Regions from separate parts of the Flavobacterium sp. GW823-FHT04A11 genome, predicted to be linked through region 2. Evidence: riboswitches for the same ligand, from Rfam matches in the RefSeq annotation. Region 2 holds a riboswitch; the other holds the start of a gene.

Region 1 (4,188 bases), 1.7 Mb from region 2:
CATCAGTATTATCATTGTCGTCGTCGCTTGAACAAGAAGCAAATAAAGAAATGCTAAGCGCTATTAAAAGTAATTTACTAAGTTTCATAAATATTAAAATTTTAGAGTTAAATACATGTTGAAATTTCGACCCGGCATTGGTCTGTCTTCGTAGCCTTCATAATCTTTATTGAAAAGATTTAAAACTTTAAAACCCAGTTTAAATGAATCCAGGAATTTAAAATCATAGTCTACACCCAGATTTGAAACCATATAATCGTTTATGATTTCGTCTTGATTATTATCTGCTCTGGTATACACAAAGCCGTTATATAAAAATTGATAGTAGGCAGTAATTCTATTTCGGGAATAAGAAACAGCTGCAGTAGCTTTATTATAAGGAACAAAGAATAACTGGTTTTTAGTTTCTTCATTCTTTGAAGCAGTGTAAGCATAAGATGCATTGGCTCCAAAATAGTTTTTGCCAAATTGTTGTTTCCAGCTTAATAAGGTTTCAGCTCCATAACTGTTTACTTTGTCCGTATTTTGGGGAGACCAGATACCGTTTTTACCGGGAACCCATTGCAATAGATCTTTTATTTTGATGTAATAAAAATTCTGTGTAATCGAAAAATTTTTGAAGGTAAACACATTTCCAATTTCAGCCTGATAAGAACTTTCAGGCTTTAAATCCAAATTACCACCCGGACTCCAGTAAAGATCATTATATGTAGGGATCCTGAAATTTCGTGATACATTTAGTTTTAAATTATATAACTTACTAAATTGATAAGCAGAACCCAAAGAGAATAAAAGCGGCGATTCATAATTATCTGTAAATTCTTTTCTGATTCCGAATTCATTTTTCCAGTTAATCGAAATATCTTGTTTTACAAGCAAAGAGGCAGAGCTTATCTCGCGAATATGATCTCCAAAATCAGTTCCGTAGCCTTTCGTTCTGTTATAATCTACAATTCCGTTTATTTGTGTCGATTTAAAAATCGTGTAGCCTAAATCTAGTTTTGTAATTAAACTTTCGGTTTTACCGTAGCTGTAATAATCTTTTGTGTTGTCTGCAAAATATTGATAATTTTCAAAGATGTAAGCCGTTTTAAAATTGGTTTTGAATTTTCCAAAATCACCATCATATTCTAATAAATTTCTATTGAAACCATTTATATACTTGCTTTTAGTTTCGCTTTCTGTTAGTAGTGAAGTATTTCTGTCTGTATTTGATGTTTGGCTGTAAAGTTTTATTGTATTTTTTGAATCAATTTTATAACCCACATTGGCACTCATCGTAACAATATCATATTGCCCGTTTTGATTCCAGCGCTGTTCACCGCGCCAGGTGTATCGATTTAAATATTTATAATCGTTTGTGGAACTATTTTTAGAAAAACCAATCTGAGCGCTCCATTTTTCGTTAGAAATATTGCTTTTATAATTTATGCCAATAGTATTAAAGCTTCCGTAATCTAGTTTTACACTATTCTCAAAGCGATTATAAAAAGCCAGATCATTATTTAAATGTACCGTTCCGCCAATTGCACCCGTTCCATAAATAACACTTCCTCCTCCGGCTTTTACGCTGACAGAATTATAATCGGCACTTGAAATTGTATTAAAGTCCGTGCTTCCATTCATTTGTGAATTAATGTTGATTCCATTCCAGATTACAGCAGTCTGAGAAGCAGTTGTTCCTCTAAAGGCAACCGAAGAAAGCATACCGCGGCCGTATTCTTTAAAATAAATTGTAGAATTATAGTTTAATAAATCAGTCAGTAAGGCTTCATTTTTATTAATTACAGAATCATTTAAAACCTGAACTGACTGTGAAGCAGAGTATTTTTTAAGATTAGCATCAGAAACTACAACTTCTTTAAGTTTGTTAATAGAGTCATTCTGCGCCGAAATAAATTGGCACAGCAATAGCAAACAAAATGCAAAACGTTTTTTTAAAGTCATAATTTCTACACTCTTTTTCCCGAGAGTTCGATATTTGTTATAAAGGCAGGTCTCCTGGCTTGCGTTTTGTTGTTTACCTTCCCACTCGCGGTGGCGAGCAGTGGTTTGTAGTTAACAACAAACATTCTTTTCAGAACTAAGCTTACAGTTGCGGGTACAGCTCAAGAATTTACTTGATTCCCTTTTAATGTGTTTTAAATAACACAACCTTAATTTTCTGCAAAGATAAAGTTAAAATCACCGAATCTTCAAATTTGTTTTGCTTTTTGTGACAAATTCTAAACAAAACGATGTTTAAAGTACTATTTTTATTACTTGTCCAAAATCAACTTTGTTATTAAAAGCGTCTTTTAAGGGCAATTCTGAATAATGACATAAAATACTTCTAATGACTCCGGCGTGAGAAACTATGATAATCGGCTTATTTATTTCTTTTGAAATTTGATCTGATAAAAAATCAGCAACCCTTTTATGTAATTCAACAAAAGATTCTCCATTTGAGGCTGGAATATTCACAAAATCTTCCATCCACGGATTTAATTGTTCAGGCAGAATATCATTCCAGTTTTGCATTTCCCAATCACCAAAATTCATTTCTTTAAGGCGTTCATCTTCCTGGTAAGAAATGGTTTTTATTTTCTCTTGAATGTGTTTTGCTAAAAGTGTGCAACGTTGTAAAGGACTCGAAAATATAATAGCTTCAGGCGGAAGTTGAGAAATAATGACTTCAAAAACTAAATCAAAAGGTTCCGCAATTGCAACATCCGATTGTCCGTAACAAATGCCTTTTTCGCAAATTGTTTCGGTATGGCGAACTAAATAAATTTCCATAGAAAAAGAATACTTAAATAATAAATAACTTCACAAACCTGTTGTGTTGCGCCCAGACAATCTCCGGTATAACCATCAATCCATTTTTTGAAATAGCGAGCCAGAAAATACCTCGTCAAAAAAACCGGAATTACAGCTAAAAGAATTTTAAAATTGAAATAGGAGAGTACCAACATTGGAATTAACCCGAATAAAAAAGCACCAAAAACCTCTTTCCACCTATGATTTTTTGCAATGGGTTTGCTTTTGCTCGTAGCATCATCACGTGAATATTCATGCGTAAAGATGATTGAAATTGCCGCTAACCTACTGATAGAATGTGCAGAAACAAATAAGAGATAAACTAATAAATAATTGTTTTGAATGGATAAAAGCGAAATAGCCTCAGAAAACAATTTGAATTTTACAAGAAAAAGCAAAACTAAACCAATTGCTCCATAAGCGCCAATTGCGCTGTCTTTCATAATGATAAGTATTTTTTCTTTAGTCCAGCCTCCGCCAAATCCATCACAAACATCTGCAAAACCATCTTCATGAAATGCACCCGTTGTCAAGACCGAAGCAATTATCGCTAAAATAACCGCAGTTTCTGTTGATAGAAAAAAGGAGAAACCATAGAAAGCAAGAAATGAAATGCTTCCAACAATCCAGCCAATAAACGGGAAATATCTCGTTGCCTTATTTAAATATTCAGGATTATGATCGATGTTTTTTGGACAAGGAATTCTGGTGTAAAACATTAAACAGGTGAAGAAAATATGGAGTTCTTTTTTCATTTAAAGAGATTATTTTTAATTGTTTTGTCATTTCGACGAAGGAGAAATCACACTAGAAATTCCGCAAAGAAAATCATTAAATCTTTGTCGAGCAACGTGTGTGATTTCTCCTTCGTCTAAATGACAGAGATTGTGGCAAATTATTATTTTTTTTCTGAAAACTGAAAACTGCGACTGTATTACTTCCTACTAACCCCCGCACTTTCAAAACTAGCCATTTCATTCAAAAAAACTTCTGCCGATTTCAAAATAGGAAAAGCAATCGCACAACCCGTTCCTTCTCCCAAGCGCAAATCAAGATTCAGAATAGGTTTCGCAATTAAGTAATCGAGTAGTTTTTGATGTGCTTTTTCTGCAGAACAATGGCAGAAAACAGCATTTTTATGAATATCAGGATTTATTTTTGATGCAATTAAAAAAGCGACGCTACAAATAAAACCATCCACCAGAATAATCATTTTATTTTCAAAAGCAGTCAGCATTCCGCTTGCAATCTGAATAATTTCGAAACCGCCAAAATAAGCGAGTTGGGGCATTAATTCGGCCTGACCGGAATAATTATCAATTGCTTTTTTAAGAATTTCCTGTTTTTGAAGGAGCTTTTCATCTTCAACACCAGTTCCTTTTCCAACAC
Region 2 (4,188 bases):
GGTGTGTACGGAATCTGATCGCCATAAGAAGATAATTGCAAGCCTCCAAATTTGGTATAATCCCTGCTTTCAGAATAGGTGTAAGTAAGATTCGCGGCAAGGTTTAATTTATTAATATGCATTCTCATATTAAGCACAGATTCGATTCCGTGACCTTTTACTTGTCCCATATTGGTCATCATCCAGCGAAATAAATTTCCTGTTGGAGCGGCAATTATTTTGTCTTTGGTATTCGTATAATAACCATCAACCTGAATAGAGAACTTATCGAAAAAGCTTTTTTTGAGAGGCAGATTATAAGTAAATCCAACATCGTACTGATTCATATATTCTGGTTTCAAAGTACTGGAACCAACCATTGTATAATATAAATCATTGAAAGTCGGCATTCTGAAAATACGTTTTGCAAATGCCCTTATCGTAAAATCATAGGCTTTAAAAGGCGTATAACCCAGAAACAAAGCCGGGGTAAATTCTGTTTTATCAGGCGCTTTTGCATTGTTTCGCACTTCTTCCTGTACATGCGTGCCTACAACGCTTCCCAGAACTTTAAATCCGCCAAGTCTGTACGAACTTGCCAGCGAAAATAATGCGGTGTAACGCTGCGGATACGAAAACAAGGTTTGAATTCCTTTTCTGGTGGCGTTTAATCTATTGTATTGAAAATCTGTAGAAAGCGAAATATCCCAGGTTGGTAAAATGCTGTACATATTTACTGCCGATACATAATATTCCTGCTGGTAATAACTATCGTCAGATTGCGCTCCTTCGGTTACGGTTTCGCCAAGTACATTTGTAGTATCTCTGGCAACATAATGCGTATAATCGTAGGCGTATTTTGCCTTGGCCTGAAATTTATATTTAGCTGTAAAATCTTTTATAAAAGTTCCCTGAGAGAAAAAATTCTTGTCGTATTGTCTAAAACCATCTGAAAATTTATTTTCTACAATTGCTCCGGGAGCGCCTCTTTCTGAATCATAATAATACACTTTGGCGTCCCACGAACCGTTCTTTATTTTTCCGTAAAGACCGGATTCTATCCGTAAAGCTTCTATATCACTGTTGTGTCTTGTCGCGGTAGTATCGTAAGCGACAGTTCCGTCAAGGTTATTTCTTTTGTATCTGAATTTATATTCTCCGTTCGATTTTATATATTCAGAACTCACGCTCATGCTGACTTTGTCGCTTAATTTTTGTTCCCATCTAAAAGAAGGATCAAAATAATTGATGGACATTGTTTTAAAACGAACTAATAAATTTGATTTTTTATCGGCTTCAAAAACAGGTCTTTTTGTTCTTAGATAAATGCTTGAAGCCGCAGCAAAGTCTTTTGCCGACTGAAATATTTCACTTTTTTGTCCGTTGTACATGGTAAGGGATTCCATGTCATCCAGAGAATATTTCCCAAGGTCTGTAACTCCGTTTTGAGCGTTTCCCAGTTGAATTCCATCGTAAAAAACCCCAACATGATGCGTTCCCATATTGCGCACATCAACGGTTTTAAGTCCGCCGAGACCGCCATAATCTTTGATTTGAGTTCCTGCAAAATACCGAAGCGCATCGGCAACATTATGGCTGGCGAGATTTTCAAGCAATTCTCCCGAAAGGCTTTGCACCGGAATTACTTCCTGATACGGTTTTCCTTTTAAAATTACTTCTTTTAAAACCCGCAAACTATCATTAGATACTTGGGAATGAAGCAAAAACGGAACAAATAATATAAAAATGAAAAACGCTTTTTTTGTATTATACATCACTTATTTAATTAAATAAACTGCGTGGCTGTACGAATTAAAAAGCAATAAGAGAGAATCCCGCCATGAGGCAGGTTCCGATTATTGTTGTCAACTTTATTCCACGAAAGTTTTAAACTATGTGATTATGGCAGGTCTCCTGACTTGTTCCATCTTTAAACAGCCTTCTCATTTCGCAAGGCGAAACAATGGCATAAGTAACGTTTAAAGACTTATATAGAACTTACAGTAGCGGGTCTGTTCAGGATTTACACCTGATTCCCTTTTAACTGTTCTTTCCTAAATTTTTAGAAAAAAACAGACCAAAATCTGGGGCAAATATATAACTATCTTTATAAAAATTGATAATAATGCCTTTATTTACATTTCTTTATTGAATTTAAAAGAGTTGGATTTCTTCAAATGAACCGTAAATTTGGATCATCACAAAAACAAAAAATCCCATTTTATTATGAATGGGATTTTGTGTTTCAATTTCTGCTCAAGCAGCATTATTATTTTCTAAATATCTAAAATAAAAGCATTTAAGGTATTTTAATTTAATCGAATATTTTATCAAGTTCAATAATAGAAGTTCTTTTTGGAAATACTTTTGGTGCTTTTGCCAATTTGCCGGCTAAAATAGTAGTGGGCAGTGGTTTGAACTTTTTAAACAGTCCTATTGAATTGACTGCATGCAGAATTTTTGCCATAATTTTTTCTCCCAAACGGTCAGAATCCGGCCTTAAAAGTAAACCTGGTCTGAAAATAATATACTGATCAAAACCAAGCGTCGAAATTCGATCTTCCAGTTTTCCTTTTAATTCAGAATAAAACATTTTGCTTTTTGAAGAAGCGCCGTAAGCAGACAACAAAACAAAAGACGAAACGCCATTTTCTTTGCCTAATGTTGCAAATGATGCTGGAATATCAAAGTCAATTTTCCATTGATTTTCTTTTGAGCCTGCAGCTTTTAGAGTAGTTCCCAAACAAGAAAAAATAACATCGCCAACAATTAAATCTTTGTAATGTTCTGTATTGGAGAAATCAACAATTTGCTCTGTAAGTTTTGGATGCGTTTTTCCTGTTGGTCTTCTCACAAAAATTACAACAGATTCATAATTTTCGTCTGCCAAAAGTTCGTCAACCAAAAATTCTCCGGTTGCGCCTGTTGCACCAATCACTAATGCTTTCATAATTTTAGTTTTTAAATAATAATTTCAAAATATTGAGATAAATTAATGCATTTCATCATTATTAAAATCAACCGTATACAATTTCATAGGCTGTGCTTTGCCTCTTAAAAGTATGTCTCCCTGATGTAGATAAGTTACGGGCAAATTTTCCGGAAATGCTTCTTTTATTGCTTCTGAAACAACAAAATCATGATTAAAATCGTTGCATTTACACTGAATTCTCGAAGTTGTATTGAGAAGATCGCCATGATATACAATTTCTTTCTTTACTTTTCCAACCCAGGTGGTTACGGCGTTTCCAATATGCATTCCGGCCTTAAACTTTGGAATCATGTTATAATTTTTCAGGTAATATTCCTGTCGTTTGTTGATACATTCTTTCAAAAGATAAAAACAATACAAACAGCGCTGCTCTTTTAAACCTGTTGCCCTTTTCCAGGTCAGAATAATTTCGTCTCCGGCATATTGATACACTTCTGCGCGCGAGGCCAAAATTGCATCGGTAAAATCGTTAAACAAATCCTGCAATAATTTACTATACTGAATATCCCCCAATTGTTCTGCCATCGTGGTGGATGATTTTACATCGACAAACATAAAAATCCGCTCTTCCTGCATAGGACGATGATATCGACCGGTAAAATAATTAGAGAAAAACCTGTTGCTTAAAAGACTGCTTATTTCTAAAAACAAGATTAAAAAAATCGATGCTCCAAGCGAGAAAATAAAGTCTCCGAACAAACGATTGGCAATGTATTTACTTAAAGCTTCCTGATAAGTAACATGACTTAAAGGTTCTGCAAATACGAGCACAAAAAAAAGTAAAAACAGCAAAATGCAAATACTGTAAATAAGCGCTTTTAAAAGCGTACTGACAATAAAAGAATAATTGTTTAACTGTGTAAATGTCTTTTCAAAAGTGATTACAATAAAGCTGATAAAAACTCCAATAATGGTTCCGGGCAAGAGTTTTAAATATTCATAATCTGCTCCGGCGTCACTAATTATCGTGTAAAATAAACCTATTATACCGCCAGCAATAATTGCTTTAAAAATCAGACTGTATTTTTGATAAAAAGGAATCTTTGGCAATTGCATATCCGTACTTATTTGAAATTTCAACTTCTTTAATAAATAAAAAAAGAGTATTCTAATCAAAAGTAATACAGAATGTTAAGTATAAAAAATTAATCAATAACAATATCCAATTTAAATTTTGAGCCTTAAAACCAGCCAAATTCTAACCAATAACAAGCGGT

What was found. Region 2 has a riboswitch for cobalamin ahead of AC3QL1_RS14925 (TonB-dependent receptor). Riboswitches for the same ligand answer to the same signal wherever they lie in the genome.
Region 1: it holds a riboswitch for cobalamin, as region 2 does, so the genes downstream of both, AC3QL1_RS00440 (TonB-dependent receptor plug domain-containing protein) here and AC3QL1_RS14925 (TonB-dependent receptor) in region 2, are expected to answer to the same signal.

Annotation. Positions count from the first base shown of each region.
Region 1 covers NZ_CM179503.1:83,593-87,780, reverse strand. Annotated here, with positions in the region: gene AC3QL1_RS00445 (YncE family protein) at 1-88, opposite strand, end outside; gene AC3QL1_RS00440 (TonB-dependent receptor plug domain-containing protein) at 94-1,947, opposite strand; cobalamin riboswitch at 1,975-2,174, opposite strand; gene cobC (alpha-ribazole phosphatase) at 2,242-2,778, opposite strand; gene AC3QL1_RS00430 (adenosylcobinamide-GDP ribazoletransferase) at 2,763-3,554, opposite strand; gene cobT (nicotinate-nucleotide--dimethylbenzimidazole phosphoribosyltransferase) at 3,734-4,188, opposite strand, start outside.
Region 2 covers NZ_CM179503.1:3,454,441-3,458,628, reverse strand. Annotated here, with positions in the region: gene AC3QL1_RS14925 (TonB-dependent receptor) at 1-1,754, opposite strand, end outside; cobalamin riboswitch at 1,867-2,076, opposite strand; gene AC3QL1_RS14920 (NAD(P)H-binding protein) at 2,294-2,929, opposite strand; gene AC3QL1_RS14915 (adenylate/guanylate cyclase domain-containing protein) at 2,972-4,051, opposite strand.